Regions from separate parts of the Paenibacillus nanchangensis genome, predicted to be linked through region 2. Evidence: riboswitches for the same ligand, from Rfam matches in the RefSeq annotation. Region 2 holds a riboswitch; each other region holds the start of a gene.
What was found. A riboswitch is a leader RNA that binds a small molecule or an ion and turns the genes downstream of it on or off. The one in region 2 is predicted to bind cyclic di-GMP.
Positions count from the first base shown of each region.

Region 1: it holds a riboswitch for cyclic di-GMP, as region 2 does, so the genes downstream of both, ACE6ED_RS22445 (glycosyl hydrolase) here and ACE6ED_RS21985 (LPXTG cell wall anchor domain-containing protein) in region 2, are expected to answer to the same signal.
Region 3: it holds a riboswitch for cyclic di-GMP, as region 2 does, so the genes downstream of both, ACE6ED_RS24805 (S-layer homology domain-containing protein) here and ACE6ED_RS21985 (LPXTG cell wall anchor domain-containing protein) in region 2, are expected to answer to the same signal.

Region 1 is NZ_JBHOFD010000032.1:19,600-25,514, forward strand. It holds gene ACE6ED_RS22440 (glycosyl hydrolase) at 1-210, opposite strand, end outside; gene ACE6ED_RS22445 (glycosyl hydrolase) at 493-2,382, opposite strand; cyclic di-GMP riboswitch class I at 2,396-2,476, opposite strand; gene ACE6ED_RS22450 (sugar phosphate nucleotidyltransferase) at 2,616-3,989, opposite strand; gene ACE6ED_RS22455 (UDP-glucose dehydrogenase family protein) at 4,157-5,497, opposite strand; gene ACE6ED_RS22460 (glycosyltransferase) at 5,503-5,915, opposite strand, start outside.
Region 2 is NZ_JBHOFD010000030.1:90,327-96,241, forward strand. It holds gene ACE6ED_RS21970 (glycosyltransferase family 39 protein) at 1-859, shown strand, start outside; gene ACE6ED_RS21975 (glycosyltransferase family 2 protein) at 1,078-2,079, shown strand; gene ACE6ED_RS21980 (GtrA family protein) at 2,069-2,473, shown strand; cyclic di-GMP riboswitch class I at 2,899-2,993, shown strand; gene ACE6ED_RS21985 (LPXTG cell wall anchor domain-containing protein) at 3,171-5,381, shown strand; gene ACE6ED_RS21990 (class D sortase) at 5,455-5,915, shown strand, end outside.
Region 3 is NZ_JBHOFD010000039.1:28,442-34,356, forward strand. It holds gene ACE6ED_RS24800 (DUF6531 domain-containing protein) at 1-1,011, opposite strand, end outside; gene ACE6ED_RS24805 (S-layer homology domain-containing protein) at 1,037-3,361, opposite strand; cyclic di-GMP riboswitch class I at 3,413-3,505, opposite strand; gene ACE6ED_RS24810 (hypothetical protein) at 4,421-4,735, opposite strand; partial or broken gene ACE6ED_RS24815 (transposase) at 4,904-5,017, opposite strand; gene ACE6ED_RS24820 (hypothetical protein) at 5,056-5,379, opposite strand; gene ACE6ED_RS24825 (helix-turn-helix transcriptional regulator) at 5,379-5,585, opposite strand.

The DNA.
Region 1 (5,915 bases), on a different contig from region 2:
CTCCCGGGCTTCGGGCGAAGCATCGGGGTTAATCGGCTTGACCGGCTGGCCGGAAGGCACAGCCGCACCGGTACGCGCCGGGACAGGGACCTCCCCTTCCGCCGGCGTATCGGGCTTTGAACCTTCGCCCCAAGGGAGCAGGCTAAGTACCACAAGTATAGGGAGCACGGTGCTAAATAGTCGGTACATACGCTTCGTGTTCAAAGTCATCTTCCTTTCGGTGGCCGAACCGCCGGCTGCCTTTTTAACGGCATCCGGCAGTCCTCTCGCGAAAGCGGGACCCGATAGTTCAGTAGCCCTGCCGGATAGCAGGGCCTACAAAACCGCGGATAAGATTGCTTCTAACGCCCTGGCAGGTATCGACTCGCAGGTCCGCAGCGTTTCGTTGGAATCAGCAGGGCAGCAAAAACCGGACTGCTGCTGAAAGAGCTTGAGACTCCTTTTTTTTATCCCAACGAAAACGCGGACAGGCCCTTTAAGGGCCCGGCTGCATTATTGAAGCGAAAACAGGGCGGATGCCGGTACAGTGGTCCAGGGCTGGCTTGGGCTTTCCCAAATCATTTTTGCGCTGGCGTCTCCCTGGTTCTCAAAATATTCCACTTTGATATCGTGCATTTGACCGGCGGTAAGGGCGATCGTTCCGGAGCGCTCCACACCGCTCTGTTTGACCCAGCCGTCGATAATCAGCTGGCCGTCGATCCATAACCGGACGCCATCGTCCGCTTGCATGTAGAATTTGTAGGTCTCGCTGTATTTCGGCTTGATTGTTCCGGTCCAACGGACCGAGAAGTTATCGGCGCCAAGCGCGGCGTCCGGACTGGCTTGTCTCCAGTTGAAATTGATTGCCGCATCCGTTCTGACCAGAACCGGTGAATCGGAAAGCGTCTTGTTATTGAAATACTCGGCCATCAGTCCGGCTGCGTACACCGGCTCGGGTTCAGCCGGGGCCGGTTTTTGCGGGCTGTCCGGCAGCGGAGCCTGAACCGGTGCGGATGGCTCCGGCATAGGGGCCGGGCTCGGCATCACGCTTGGGCTCGGTACCGGCGTCGGGCTCGGCATCACGCTTGGGCTCGGCACCGGCGTCGGACTTGGCGCTACACTTGGACTTGGCACCGGCGTCGGACTTGGTGCTACACTTGGACTCGGTGTCGGCGCCGGGCTTGGCGATACACTCGGGCTCGGCACCGGCGCCGGGCTTGGCGATACACTCGGGCTCGGTTTCGGCGTTGGGCTCGGCGATATGCTCGGACTCGGCGTCGGTGTCGGGCTTGGCGATACGCTCGGGCTCGGCGTCGGTGTCGGGCTTGGTTTCGGCGTCGGGCTCGGCAGCGCCGTCAAAGCGGCTGTAAACTCGTCTCTCGTCAGCGTTTGACTGCTGCCCATAAAGCCTTTAATGGTATCGGTAGAATTCTTTTCGTACAGCATCTTGCCCCAAGTCATCATAAACGCCCACTTGCTCTGCGTTTTGGACAGGGTGGTGAGGTTCGGCATTTCGCCGTTCTCCCCGATGGCGATCGGTTTGCCGGCCGCCAAGGCCAGCAGGCCGTCGTAATGGCTCTGCTTATAGTCGTTCTCATAAATGTCGGCGGCGAGAATGTCCACCTTGCTCGCTCCCGGGTAGGTCAGCGAGTAGGCGTCAGACCAGGCGTTTGGAGCATTTGGGCTCCACACCCACAGCAGGTTGTTCAGTTTGTGCACATTAACGAACCGGTCGTACATGATGTTCCAAAGTGCGGCAAAATTTGTTTTTTGGCCCCACCAGAACCAGCCGCCGTTCATTTCGTGATACGGTCTCCACAGCACGGGCACGTCGGCATCGCGGAGTTGTTTCAGTGATACGGCCACTTTATCCAGTTCGTTGATCAGGCTGTTGTACTGCGCCGTACCTGGCGTTACATATTTATTAAACTCCGCCTGGCTGAGACTTCTGGACACATTGGACCAGTCATAAGACGTTCCCGGCAGATTCGCGTGAAAGGTCATGGCGACTACGCCGCCGTTTTTGTGCCAGTTGATGGCGCTATTCACCACATTCTGGCGGTACCAGGCGACGCCGCTTTCGGACTGTCCGCTGATGGCTCCAATCTCATAACCATGCAGAGCGGCAAACTTTCCGCTGGTGTTCTTCAGCTTATTATTGAACTCATCCGGGCTTTCCAGGTAATCGTGTTGCCCTGTCAGCGTGCTTTTCCCGGAGATGGACGTCAAGTACTGAAGCAGCTTCACCGCTTCAGGCGAAGCGGAAGCATTAACTGGAGTACCGGGCTCAACGGCCGCCGATGCAGCGGACGGAAAAGCGCCGGCTCCCACCGGTATTACAGCAGCAAGCAGAGCAATCGACAAAATTCTGCACAGAGGTCGAAACAAACGGTAAGCGTTCAAAAATCATCTTCCTTTCGGTAGCCAGGCTGCCACTCTTGCGAAAGGCCCTATAGCTTTGCGTCCCTGCCTTTCGACAGGTTTGCCTTTGTCGTATTTTGGAAGGATTCATCCTTCTTACCGTATGTTATCGACCTATTTAGTTTTCGTTTTAGTGCAAAATTCAAAAATGGTTAATTAGTCGCACGTTTTTCTGTTTCAGTCCCGGTTTTTTCGGGTAATAATATGTTTTTGACTTATGAAATAAACTGCTGTAGAACTATATCGTCCCACTCCAGGCAAATCCGGATGTTGTCTTCCTCCACCAGCTCGGAGCCGGTCTGTACCTCGATAAACTCCACATCCGTCAGTGCCAGGATGCTGTGTTTGGTGCCTTCGGGAATCCGGACGACGTCCCCGGCTTTCACTTGATGCAGCCGCTCATTCAGAATGACGCTGGCCTCGCCGCTGATAATCGTCCAGATTTCGCTGCGTTTGCGGTGCAGCTGGTAGCTGATGTTTTTCCCCTCTTTAATCCGGATGCGTTTCGTCAGGACCTCGTTCCCCTCTTCATATTTCACATAATCGATAACCCGGTAATGTCCCCAGCGCCGCTCTTCGTACATCGGCCGCTGCTCGATGCCCTTCAGCACTTCTTTGATCCGCGGGCTCTCCGATTTGCTGGTAACCAGAATCCCGTCGGGACTGGCCGCCACAATCAGATCTTGGGCGCCGATCACGGTGATCGGAATGTCCAGCTCGTTGATCAGGCAGCTGGAGCTTGAATCTTCCGTCAGCACGCCCCGGCCCAGCTGATTTCGGGACATTTCCTCGGTCAACGTATTCCAGGTGCCAAGGTCCTTCCAAAATCCGTTATAGGGGAGAACGACGATGTTTTCCTCTTTTTCCACCACTTCGTAATCGAAGCTGATCGACGCAAGCAGCTTGTATTGCTTCTGCATCTCCTCATAATTGAGCGGCAGTCCCTTGCGCTGGAGAATATCAAGCAGATACCCCAAACGGAAAGCGAACACGCCGCAGTTCCAGAGCGCCCCGCGGGAGATTAGCTCCTGCGCCAGCTTGCGGTCCGGCTTCTCCTGAAAATGGCTGACTTTCAGGTAACCGCGCTCGGCTCCGTCGGGCTCGGCCGGGATAATGTATCCGTATTTCTCCGATGCGAGTTCCGGAACTACGCCCATCAGCGCAAGGTTCGCTCCGCTCTCCCGCATCGTCTGCTCCAGCAGCGCCACGCTTTCGAAAAAGGAGGACTCCACATACGGATCAACCGGCAAAATTGCCACGGCGGAGTCCGGCGACACGCCTTCCATGGAATACAGATAGCTGGCGGTCAGCGCAATCGCCGGGAAGGTGTCCCGCCGCTCAGGCTCTACGATGATCGGCACCTCGGCGCCAAGCTGGCTCTGAATCATCTCCACCTGCCCCCGGCCGGTAGCCAGGTACGAAGAGTCTGCGAGTCCGGTTTCGGTCAGCTGCCGCCATACCCGCTGCACCATCGACTCCGGCTGGCCCGTAGGCCCCTCCAATACTTTCAAGAACTGCTTGGACCGCGAGTCGTTGGACAGCGGCCACAGGCGTTTGCCCGAACCGCCCGATAAAAGAACCAGTTTCATAGTGAACCCTCCTGATCGTTCGTTATAAGCGGGCCTGCCGCTTTTGCTGCCATTTCATTGGTCAGTCTATCAATGGATTGAGCTGAAAATGTACAGGCTAGGCGGAGCTGGCACTGCGGCAGATTTGCACTTCCGGTCATATCCGCTGCAGTGTCAGCCCGCAATGCCTACAGCGCTCCCGCCATACTGCGGGACATGCCGCTCAGTCCGCCCATCTGCGGGCGGCCGACCGAATGGTATTCCAGCCCCGTGCCCTCGATTTGCTCTTTCGTATACACGTTACGTCCGTCGATCAGCACCTGCCGCCGCATCGTCGGCGCAAGGAGGTGCAGGTCGATGTCCTTGAATACGCTCCAATCCGTCAGGAGGCAAACCGCGTCGCTGCCCGCCGCTGCTTCTTCCGCACTTACGCACCACCGGAGCTGCGGATGATCGTATTGCTCACGGAACTTGTCTGCAGCGATTGGATCATACAGTTTGACGATTGCGCCTTCCGCTACCAGCGTCTCCACGATTTCGCGGGCCGGCGCTTCGCGGACATCGTCGGTGTTCGGCTTAAACGCCAGCCCCCAGATGCCGATTTCCGCCCCGCGCAGCGCGCCAAGCGATTCGCGCAGCTTCGCGATTATCATAAAACGCTGGTCTTTGTTCACTTCCACCACCGAACGCAGCAGCTTGAAGTTGTAGTCCACATTGCCGGCAATCTGAATCAGCGCGTTGGTGTCTTTCGGGAAGCAGGACCCGCCGTAGCCGATACCCGCCTGCAGGAACGACGAGCCGATCCGTTTGTCCAATCCCATCCCTTGGGCGACTTCAGTGACGTCCGCGCCGACCTTCTCGCAGATGTTGGCGATTTCGTTGATGAACGATATTTTGGTGGCGAGGAAGGCGTTCGAAGCGTATTTGATCATTTCCGCACTGCGGATGTCCGTGACTACAATATTCGGGGTAAAACCCTGATGCAGCTCACGCATCACCGGCTCCAGCGCGGGGTTGTCGATGCCGATCACGATCCGGTCCGGATGCAGCGTATCGCGGATCGCCGAACCTTCGCGCAGGAATTCCGGCGCGGATACGATATCGAACGGATGCTGTGTCTGCGCTGCGATGATGGAACGAATCCGCTCGTTGGTGCCGACCGGCACCGTCGATTTGGTCATGATAATTTTGTAGCCTTCCATCGACCGGCCGACTTCGGCCGCCGCCGCTTCGATATACTGCAGGTCGGCTTCCCCGTTCGGCAGCGAAGGCGTGCCCACGGCCAAAATGACGATTTCGGAGCGCTGCACCGATTCCCGGATATCCGGGGAGAACGACAACCGGCCTTCCTTCAGGTTCATTTCAATCAGCGCTTCGATGCCGGGTTCGTAAATCGGCGACTCCATACGGTTCAGCTTTTCGATTTTGCTTTCGTCCTTGTCCACACAGATGACATGGTTCCCGTTAAGCGTAAAGCAGACGCCCGATACCAGACCGACATAGCCGGTTCCGATTACCGCGATTTTCATACCCTTCATCCTCCTTTTAAAAAGTTCACGTAGGCCTGCTCGACATACTGCTTGAACTGGTCCATGAACGTGCGTTCATCGAATTTTTGCGCGTGCTGCATAATTTGTCCGATATCCCAGGCGTAACGCTCCACCTCGGAGATCGCCTCCAGCAGGTCGTCGACCTCCTGGCGTTTGAAAAACACGCCGTTGACGTAAGGGACAATCGTATCGAGTGCGCCCCCCGCCTGGTAAGCAATCACCGGCCGTCCCGCCGCATTTGCTTCCAGCGGCGTAATGCCGAAATCCTCTTCCCCGGGGAAAATAAACGCCCGGCATTGGGCCATCAGCCCGGTCACCTGCTCATCCTCCAGCCGCCCGAGGAAAGAGACGTTGGATTTAGCCATTCCCTCCAGCCGCTTACGGTCCGGTCCGTCGC
Region 2 (5,915 bases):
GTTGTTCTTCGGGATTGGTGTTGCCTCCAAGTGGATTGTGCTGTATGGCGGAGCGGGACTTGCAGTAATGCTGGGCTTGTCGCTCTACGAACGGTATCGCGAATACCGCGCATCGCGCAGACTGCTGGCAGATGGCGGGGGCGGCGACCGTGAATTGGCTGAAGCCTGCAAGCACGCTGTCCGGTCTTTCTGGAAAAACACCATCATTACGCTGGCCAGCTGTCTCGGATTTTTTGTTCTGATTCCCGGAGTTATCTACGCGCTCAGCTATATTCCGATGCTGACGGCGGGGGATCAGAGTTACACCTTCAAGGCATTGGTTGACGCCCAGGTGCACATGTTCGATTATCACAGCCAGCTGGTGGCGACACATCCTTTTTCCTCCCAGTGGTGGCAGTGGCCGTTTATGAAACGCCCGGTCTGGTTCTACAGCGGAAGCGATGGGCTGCCGGCGGGACAGGTCAGCACGATTGTTACGATGGGAAATCCGCTGATCTGGTGGATAGGAATTTTTGCGCTGCTGGCGACCGTCTGGCTGACGTTCAGACGCAAAGAAAAGTCCCTTTACATGATTTGGATCGCGTTTTTCTCGCAATATGTGCCATGGATGCTGGTGCCGCGGGAAACGTTCATTTATCATTATTTTGCCATGGTACCGTTCATCATTCTGTCGATCGTGTACATTATGAAGCTGCTTGACGGAAGATTGCCGGAATCGAAGTCGCGTTACATCCGATATGGCTTCGCGGCGCTTGCCGGACTGCTGTTTATCCTGTTTTATCCGGCACTTTCGGGTATGCAGGTCAGCGGAAATTACGTCACCGGCGCGCTCCGGTGGTTCCCAAGCTGGTTGTTCTGACGGGCTATGCTGGATCAGCCGGCAGCCAGGTAAAGCGCGGCTGGCCGATAACCTCATAGAAGATGACAGGGAAGGGGGCGGTACGCTCCTTTCCCTGTACAGCCAGGCCGGCTGATGGCTGCTGGCGAATCGAGGAAGAACGTACAGGCCGCTGCAGGTGAACCGGCACCGCGGCCTGCCGGCCGTTAGAATTTTATGGCTTATTAGGAGGCCTAGGAATGAAAGTAAGATACAGTGTCATCATCCCTATGTATAATGAAGAATTGGTTATCGCCCATACGTACGAGCGGCTGAAAAAGGTGATGGACGGCTGCGGAGATCCGTATGAGCTGGTGTTCGTCAACGACGGCAGCCGCGACCGGACGGTGGAGATCATGCAGGAAATCAGCAGCAGGGACGCAAACGTCAAGCTGATTGATTTTTCCCGCAACTTTGGGCACCAGGTTGCGATTACCGCAGGAATGGATTATGCCCAAGGCGATGCGGTGGTGGTGATCGACGCCGATCTTCAGGACCCGCCCGAAATCATTTTACAGATGATTGACAAGTGGAAGGAAGGGTACGAGGTCGTATATGCGAAGCGGCTGAAACGTCACGGGGAGACGCTGTTCAAAAAAGTTACCGCAAAGCTGTTCTACCGGCTGCTCCGGAGCATGACCAGCGTCGATATACCGACCGACACGGGGGATTTCCGCCTGATCGACCGCAAGGTGTGCGACGTGCTCCGCGGCTTGAAAGAGAAAAACCGGTATGTCCGGGGCTTGGTCAGCTGGGTAGGCTTCCGGCAGACGATGGTCGAATACGTGCGGGAGGAACGATTTGCCGGAGAAACAAAATATCCGCTGAAGAAAATGATCCGGTTTGCGCTGGACGGCATTACCTCCTTTTCGCACAAGCCGCTCAAAATCGCCACGTACGTAGGCTTTTTTCTCTCGTTGTCGAGCTTTATCTATTTGTTTATCGTCGTGTACCAGAAGCTTTTTACTTCCCGGAACGAGCCGGGATGGTCGTCCATTGTCGGCATTAACCTCCTGTTTAACGGCATTGTGCTGATGCTGCTTGGCGTGATCGGCGAATACATCGGCCGGATTTACGATGAGGCAAAGGACCGGCCGCTGTACATTGTACGCGAAACGAAGGGGTATCCCGAGACGCAGGAAGGGCCGCAGCAGGAAGGGCACAGCGGGACTTCGAAGCGGGAGAACGCCAATGTCCGATAATAGTCTGCGCACAGCCGCCATTCAATTCCTGAAGTTTAATGCCGTTGGCCTGCTGAATACGCTGGTGGATTTTGCGGTGTTTACTCTACTGAGCGCTGCGGGAGCCGGATATGCGATTGCTCAAGTTATTTCCTACAGCGCGGGGACGGCGAACAGCTTTATCCTCAATAAAAAAGTCACCTTCCGTGACCGCCAGAAAGCGGATCAGGCCTCCTTTGACCGGATGCAGCTGGTTAAGTTTATATTGCTTAATCTGGTCAGTCTCGGAGTTTCGCTGTTGCTGATGCATGTTTTGACTGACCGGCTGGGCATGCAGGTTCTGCTGTCCAAGGTTCTGGTCACCGGAGTAACCGTGGTGATAAATTTTGTCGGAAGCCGAAAATGGGTATTTTGACCGGATTGCCGGCCCTCTTTGCAGAGGGTCTTTTTTTTACCCTCGTCTGATCCGTCTGCTGGACACCAAAACGCCAATCCAGCCCTCATCTCCTGCCGCATACAGGAGGCTTGCAGAAGTGGGGAAGCCGTAAAAGGCCTGCTTCTTCCGAATGAATAAGAACTTTCAGATCATGGGCAGGCTGATATTTCACGGTCGTCAGACCGCTTACAGGCGCCATTTCCCCGGAGCAGACTTTGGATTATACTCCCTAAATTTTAACTGTTTAAAATAAAAATATCCGGTTTATATACTGTACAAGGGTAAGGAGTCAAGGGGAGCAGGGTCTAGGCAGTTTGTCCTTGGCTGAGAAGAGATGCATGGATTTAAAGTATGAGTTTGTCCGCAGCCAGAATCGCTTACATCTCACACAAATACATATTTTAAACATGTAAACGCAAACCATCCGAAAGGGTGGGACGCAAAGTCTGGAATCTGCCGTGCCGACCCAACCCGGTGCAATGATCGTCCGACCGCCATGAACTTCGTTTCTGGCGGTCTTTTTTGTGTGGTCCTTTACCCTGATTTCGGGCAATCGCATTCTGTAGGGGTTTACTCCAGTGAGAGGAAGGAGGGCAGGCTTGGCACCAGACCGCCGAACCGGCGGTTGTATAGGCGGGGGTTTGACAACTAATCGATTTGTATTGGAGTTGAATGCATGAAAAAAAGAGGGAAATCGCTCCTTTCTGTAGCGCTGGCTTTGATCCTGACGTTGGGGTCTGCCGGTTCCGCGCGGGCACAGAGCAGTTATCCTGGGGGTTTTCCGGAGGAGTGGGACGATAAATGGCAGGAGGCTGTAGCCATTTTGTTCCCGGAAATCCCGCTGGTTGATGTTTCCTGGTCGGACTGGACGGAAAAGATAATAGACGGGGAACGCTGGACCTGTAAATACCTGCTGATCAACGGCGTTCCGTTGTCCGAGCTGTACGATGCCTCCTGGCTCTTCATTAAATGTTATAAGCTGACACCAAAGCCAAGCCCAACGGTGGAACCAACGCCTTCGGTGGAGCCAACGCCGAGCCCAACAGTGACACCGACGCCTTCGGTGGAGCCAACACCGAGTCCAACGGTGGCACCAACGCCGACGCCAATCCCGTCGGTGGAGCCAACACCGACGCCAATCCCGTCGGCGGAGCCAACGCCGACGCCAACACCGTCGGTGGCACCAACACCGACGCCAATTCCGTCGGTGGCACCAACGCCGACGCCGAGTCCGTCGGCGGCACCAACACCGACGCCAAGTCCGTCGGCGGCACCGACACCGACGCCGAGTCCTTCGGTGGCACCAACGCCGACGCCAATCCCGTCGGTGGAGCCAACACCGACGCCGAGTCCGTCGGTAGCGCCGACACCGACGCCAAGTCCGTCGGTAGCGCCGACACCGACGCCAAGTCCGTCGGTGGAGCCAACCCCGACGCCAATCCCGTCGGTGGAGCCAACGCCGACGCCAATCCCGTCGGTGGAGCCAACCCCGACGCCAACTCCGTCGGTGGAGCCAACACCGACGCCAAGTCCGTCGGCGGAGCCAACGCCGACGCCAATCCCGTCGGTGGAGCCAACACCGACGCCAATCCCGTCGGTGGAGCCAACACCGACGCCAAGTCCGTCGGCGGAGCCAACGCCGACGCCAACACCGTCGGTGGCACCAACGCCGACGCCAACTCCGTCGGTGGCACCAACACCGACGCCAACACCGTCGGTGGAGCCGACACCGACGCCAACTCCGTCGGTAGCGCCGACACCGACGCCAAGTCCGTCGGTGGAGCCGACACCGACGCCAACTCCGTCGGTAGCGCCGACACCGACGCCAAGTCCGTCGGTAGCGCCGACACCGACGCCGAGTCCGTCGGTGGAGCCAACCCCGACGCCAAGTCCGTCGGTAGCGCCGACACCGACGCCAAGTCCGTCGGTGGAGCCAACGCCGACGCCGAGTCCGTCGGTAGCGCCGACACCGACGCCAAGTCCGTCGGTAGCGCCGACACCGACGCCGAGTCCGTCGGTGGAGCCAACACCGACGCCAAGTCCGTCGGTGGCACCAGCCCCGACGCCAATCCCGTCGGTAGAACCAACACCGACGCCAACTCCGTCGGCGGAACCAACGCCGACGCCGATCCCGTCGGTGGAGCCAACCCCGACGCCGAGTCCGTCGGTGGAGCCAACCCCGACGCCGAGTCCGTCGGTGGAGCCAACGCCGACGCCAACTCCGTCGGTGGCACCAACGCCGACGCCGAGTTCGTCGGTGGAGCCAACGCCGACGCCAATCCCGTCGGTGGAGCCAACGCCGACGCCAATCCCGTCGGTGGAGCCAACCCCGACGCCAATCCCGTCGGTAGAGCCAACCCCGACACCAGTTCCGCCAGGCTGGATACCAGCTTCGCCGGCACCGACTGACAGCGTACCGGGAGTCATCGTTATACCTGACGAGACGCCTCCTGCGGGCGGGTCGGAACAACCAGTAGAGGTGGGCGGGCCGGTACCAACTGACAGCGTACCGGGAGTCGTCGTTATACCTGACGAGACACCTCCTGCAGGTGGACCGGAACAGCCGGTAGAGGTGGATGAGCCGGTACCAACTCCGGGGCCTGGCCAAGAAGCGCCTGAGTCGGATGAGCCGGATATTGTGATTGTGGAGGGTCCTGCTCCACAAGGAGGTCCGCCCGAATCCGGTAGCGGTTTGCCTGCCGACAGCGGCAGCCCGAGTTTAGGGGAGATTCCATCTGATGAAGGCGGAATAGCTATTGGAGAGGAAGAGGTTCCTCTAGCCGCTCTGCCTAAAACAGGTGAAGCCAGTCCATGGCCGTACTACCTGTTTGGCACACTTGTTATAGGCGCTGGATTATTTTTGGCTAGATTAAAGAGACAGCAGTAAGCTTTTTGGTGTAAACTAGTAGAGAAGTGGGGGAGAGATTCCTTGCTTCTCTATTTTTTAGTGGGGTGAGAGGATGCGGAAATTATCTTACGTGATCATTTTAGCGGGGATTCTGATTATGCTCTATCCCCAAGCCAGTGAGTGGTACAACGACCGCCAGGAAGCTCAATTGCTAAATGAACTTGAGCAGAACTTCCAAAACACAGCAACGATTGAAGCAGATACCAACACCAAGAATACATACGCTCAAGTGAATCAGCTGCTTGCTGAAGAACCTAACGATCCGGCAGTAACCGCAGAGCCAGTGGTTGCGGAACAGAAAGAACAAGAGCCGGAAGCGATCGCATTGATCCAGATTGACAAAATCGATCTTAAATTGCCGGTACTAGAAGGTGCTACAAAAGCAAATATGAAGCATGCGGCCGCCCACATTACAGAGACATCACCTATTGGTGAGGTGGGGAACGCGGCAATTGCCGCTCACAGAGCCCGGACGAAAGGCCGGCTATTTAACCGGCTTAATGAAATGGAGAA
Region 3 (5,915 bases), on a different contig from region 2:
CCGCAGCCGCTGCCGAATCGAGGTCTCTGTAAACTGGGCCAAATCCCCGCTGGTAATAATCCGGCTGGTCTGCGGACGGGTTAGCAGAATGGAGGTGAGCCCGCTGATCGTTCCCGTGGAAGCTGCCGACTGGTTTAAGACGGCAATGTCCTTTGCTTTTTCCTGCATGGTTTGCACGTTATCCAGCTTGTAATAATACGCCGCCAGCGCTTCCCAACTGATTGCAAAATCCGGCACAGGCTCCCGAAGCACCACAAGCGATTCCGAATACCCGGAGAGCTGGCCGTCTTGTTTCGCTTTTGCGGTGATATGGACAGGCTTGCTTGGTGTAATCGTAATCTGCTCACTCCACTGCCCTGCGCTGTTGACTGCAATGCCGGAGTAGCGCTTGTCCTCCCCGGTGGATGGATAATAAAGCTCCACCTCGATGGAAGTCCCTGGCTCCGCAGTTCCGGACACGACCGACTGCCCCGAAGCGGCCGGTTTGATCTGCAGTGCTGCAGGAGGCTGGACCTCATCACTGCCAAGGATTTCAAAGCTGGCGATTTGGCCGTAATACACCCCCACGCCGTTGTATCCAGCAGGGGAAATACAAATGTTATAACGCCCTTCATCCAGCGGCACGCCCCCAATTGTGCCATCCCACTTGTATTCGTGAACGATGTATTCACCGTTTTTTTTCGTAGGATACACGCCGGTCGTGATCAAATCCCCAAGCAGCGGGGCCGACCCATCTCTTTGCGGCGTGCACAAATTGATGTTGGTCTCGTGAGATTCCTGGCCGTCATCCGCTGCGTTGAAACTGAACGAAATCACAGCTTCTCCGCTCCCCGGTTTTAGCTCACTCGGCTCAATCCGCATATTCGTCGCCGCAGAAGCCGACGATGTAAGCTTGTTAAGTCCCGGAAAAACCGGGATATATGATACAACCAGCAGCAGCGCAAGCATAAGGTTTACGCGGGCTTTCATCCGGCCGCTGCGCCACAGCCTTTTTAGCGTTCGGGATTTCATAGATTGGTCTCCTATCCGTTATGAGTTAGAGGAATTTCAACTCCGCCAGCAGCTTATAGATCAGAACTGCAGCCTCGGCTCTCGTGGAGGAAGCCTTAGGCTTCAAGAACTGTCCGCTGCCCTGGACAAGCTTCTTTTCCACCGCCGCAGCCGCAGAATCTTTTGCCCATTTACTGATTTGGTCACTGTCCTTGAATTTGGTGAGGCCAGCTCGTGCCTTGGCCAAGTCCGCAGCGGAGGCGGATATGCCGGTAGTGCCGATGCTGTCATTGGTGTCGATAGTTTCGGTAGTGTCGGCGGTTTCGGTAGTGGCGGTGGTACCGGTAGTGGCGGTGGTGGCGGTGGTACCGGTGATCTTCAGAGTGTCCGGTCCGTGCGCAGCGTTCATAGTGACCGTAGTGCTGTCGATTGCCCGCATCAGCATAACCATCATCTGTTCACGGGTCAGCGGATCATTACCATGAAAAAGCCCATTGTCCCCGGTCACAATCCCCGCCTCCGCTGCCGCTTCAACATAGGGGTAAGACCAGTGTACAGCTGGAATATCCCGGAAGGATGGTGTACCTGGCTGGCTCGGCGTACCCTCCTGACTTGGCGTAACCGGCTGACTCGGCGCACCCTCCTGACTTGGCCGCAGACCAAGAGCGGATACCAGCAGTTTGGTGAATTCGGCGCGGGTCACGCTGCCTTTTGGCTTATACAAGTTTCCGTTCATTCCGTTCACAATTCCTCTTGACGCCAGTACCTCTACATTGTGCCGTGCCCAGTGGCCCGCCAAATCGGTGAAATGCACATTGCGCAGCATGACCGCATACAATCCGGAGGCTGTGATTGGCGCATGGACAAAGTCCCGCTCCACTTCAGTTACACCAGCTATATAAGTCCAGGTGCCTTTAGCCGGATCGTAACTGTAGATTCCAAGCTTCTCCCGCTCCGAGACCCAAGGTTCTTCCTTCGGATACCGGATCGCGAGCTTGACCGGGAGCTGGAATGCAGCGTCCGATTGTACCTGCCAGACGGAGCCAGCCTTGAGCAGCTTCAGTCCGTTTGCATCCAGCAGCTCTTTTGTTTCCAGTTCCGCCTGAGCCAGACTTACGCCGGTATTGTCCGGGAAGGTGCCTGCCGCAATCTCCAGCCGCGCCCAGCCGTTTAGGACAGACAAAACGCCGCCTGTATTCCCAATGATCCGGCTGTCTTTGGCTCCACTAACTACGGGCACTTTAACATTTGGGTTGGAGCCCGGGGTTGTGGCGGTTCCCATTCCTGGTGCCGAACCTGGTTCCGGCGTTGGGCCAGGTTCTGGTGTCAGGCTTGGAGATGGGTTCGCGACATGTGTTGGAGTTGGCGCCGGGAAGTTGCGTTCTTTTAGATCCAAGGATTGGATGTTGTCGTCCTTAGTGCTGTACAGCAGCTTGTCCCCGCTAATGCCAATCAGCTTCGCCCCCGTTTCGATAGCGGGCAGCGGCGTCACTTTTGAGGTATTGAGATTTACCTGCTGCAGCACAGCTGCACCGTTTTCCTCCTGCTGAAATACCGCGTATTTTTCACCAATGAACATGTGTGCATAAGAGGTGCCGCCATCCTTCATTTCGGTGAGATCCACAGGCTGTGCCATCAGATCTTGAATATTCAGCAGCACGTACTTACTTCCGGCAGCGCCGTTTTTCTGTTTATACAGCACCTGACTGCCATTAAAAACAAACCAGTCGACGGTGTTTGCACCACCCAGACTCACCAGTGCACGTCTCACTCCGCTGTTCACGTTCAGCAGACTAAGTCCCCCGTCACGGGCATTTTTATAAACGACATTTCCACTGGCCAGCATGGGGAACCGTCCTTCGCCCAAGTCGGCTTCAGCGCCTGTTGCCAAGTCGTGATAAATCATGCTGCCGTAATGTTTGCGTTCATACCAGACTACACCTACTCCGTCCGTCGTCGGATTCCCATAGGAACCGGGCTGCTTGTTGAGTTTCGCGGGCTTCCCCGTCTCCAGGTTGGTACTGTAGATATCCCACTGGAGCGATCCCGCCGCCTCATTTCCTTTGTCCGCCCACACCACAATCGCGCCGTTCACATAAGGCGCATCTTTTGGGGACGGGCTGGAGGTGAGTCTCGTACTAGCACCATTGCTCTGATTCAGCGTATGTACCTGCTTGACCCCAGTCGCATCCTGTTCCAGCCAGACCAGCCTTTCTCCCGATACGCTGAAGTCCGTTTTCCCCGGATTCATACCGGCTGCCACAGCTTGATGCGTGTCTAGAACGCCGCTGAACAGACCTCCAATCATTGACACGGCCGCGAATACAGCGATGGCCGTCTGCGCTAACTTTTTTTTCCTTGCGAACCTCATCCACGTCTCTCCCTCAATGCTATTTGCAGGCACACCAAAAAACCAAGTGCCTTGAGCGGCCCGGCTGCCTTAACATCTTTTTGGGATGAAGTAGGCCCGTGGCTTTGCGTCTCCGACTTTCGTACGGATTTGCCTTTGTTCCAAACTCGGTTCTTTTGTCCCTATGTGTTTGTTTTAAAGTGTCTTTTGATGTATAGGACACTTTTAATATCGGAATTTATCCCTGTATAATAAAGATGTTCTATATTTTCCTTTTTTAGGGATGTTGGAAAAACTGAATTTATTTATCGTTTGATTCCACTTTGAGTCTGACGCAACGTTCTAATTTGACTCCTCTCACTCTGCAGGCGCTCCTGCAGTTTTCCAACATAAAAAACCTCCAGAGATATCTCCCTACCTAACAAATGGGATATCTCTTGAAGGTGCTATGATAAGTTTAGTTAAAGTTATGACTCGCAGAGTGTACTCTATTTTGTAGGGGCTTGGCTATCGTCTGTCGCCTATGGTTTTAATCTGCCATGTTAACAGGTATTATTATTTTTGAATGTTTAAAGAAACGTACACGATAAGCATCTCCCACAGTTACTTTAATGTACCCCGGAGCTAGGTAATATGTCTGAACTTTATCATCATCATTAACCCAAACTTTATCGCTCGCTCTAAATTGTTGTTGCCTTTTTATGACCGTAATTTTCTTCTCTTGGTACCCATCTAACACGTCTCTAGTTAGACAGTAGACATCCACACCCGCTACACATAAAGAAAAGATAGAGAATAGGATCAACAAATATAACACTAGTTTCTCCCAGAACTTATTCCACTTATTGCGGTTCCGTATGATTGCTAAGGGTAATTCGACAGCAAGGCAGTATATAAACAAGTACACTCGGATTGCTTCAAATAGCAGTATACGTTGTTCATAGGAATTATATTTAATACATATAGTCGTTATGCAAAAAACAAAGAGCAGTGCAAATATTATCCTTACTATATTTTTACTCTTCACATCTGTGCTTGACCTCCTTAGACAACTGCGCCAGATCTATTCGCGTTTTTATCTTAACGCATCAAGCTAACTGTTTCTGCCACTGCTACCGCCTCAACAATATAGTTTCGTACTTCACTGATGGACCGGGTTCTTTTAGAGAAATATGGATTTAACCAATCATCTATTTTCACTACAACCAATTTAAAACTCCCGTTCTTTAGATCAAACTCTGGATACCAACCCAAATCTAGAACATAAATATTGTTATATCGAACTTGAAGAATGTCTTCTTTAAACGACCAAATCTGCTCAGCGTATGAAAGATTATCTACAAAATCAAAATCGTTTAAAATAACCTTACCTGCTTTGAAGTCAAACTCCCCCAAAAGTCTCCCTCCTGTTCATTGCATCAGGCTTTATTTTTTGCTCCATCACTTTTCATCCCATCATTGATTAGTTTGTCTTCCTTAAAATCTGGGGCTATCGGTAGGGAAAATCTCTTGCCCTTCGTCACCTTGCGGAGTTGCCGGTGATAGCTTCTACCATGTGCGCAGGTTCAAGACGGTAAGCCAGAAATTTGAGGTCTCATTCTCCCCGATCCACATCCCCAGCACATCTTTATTCCTGTCCAGATCGACCCCAAAAACCATATACGCCACCTTATACACATAATAATTTATTTGCACAGGATTCTTGATAATCCACCTTATAATTTTTTATCAAGATAAATCAAGAAAATTAATTCAATTGTAAATTGCAGAGTCAACACAACAAATGCAACATTCAGTATCTGAGAAAGACTGTAACTAGTTTGAAACCGATAGAATACATCTAAAAATATCATCAAACCAAGCACCACTATTAGTAAACTATGGTACCAAACTGTCGCTTTGTTCGCCTTACTCTGAATCGATTGCCAACGTTCATCATTTTTATTTTTTATAGTTTTTCTAGCTTTGTAAAATACATTTCCAATTAAGCCCGTTAATAATACGATCAATGCAACTGCCGTTATTATTTGATATGCCATTATTTATCATCCTCCTTCAGTGTAAATACTTCATTAATAGAAACATTAAATACTTTTGCAATTTTGAAGGCTAGCTCCAATGAAGGTGTATATTTATATTTCTCAATGGATATAACTGCCTGTCGTGATACTCCAAGAAGTTCAGCCAAATCAGCTTGTGTCCAATCCTTTGTAGCTCTCAAAATTTTAATGCGATTTTCAATCAATGTAATCCACCCCTTACTTAATGTAACCATTTGATTACATTTTTATTGTAACCACTTGGTTACATATTGTCAATATATGGTTTACTCAAAAAACAATGTTTATCATCCTCTTGCCATATATCGCCCGCTAAACAATACCACTCCGAGCAAAAAATGCTGAGCGCGGATTTAGCAGTTTGTTCGCAGCATCATAGGTGTACGACTCTGACACGGCAGTTCCGGCTTCAGTCGTTTCTTTACTCTGACGGTTGCCCACTGTGTTATAGGAGTAAACCACTTTGGTTCCATTTTGCCTTCTGCACTTGAACCAGCTGATTCAGCGCATCATAC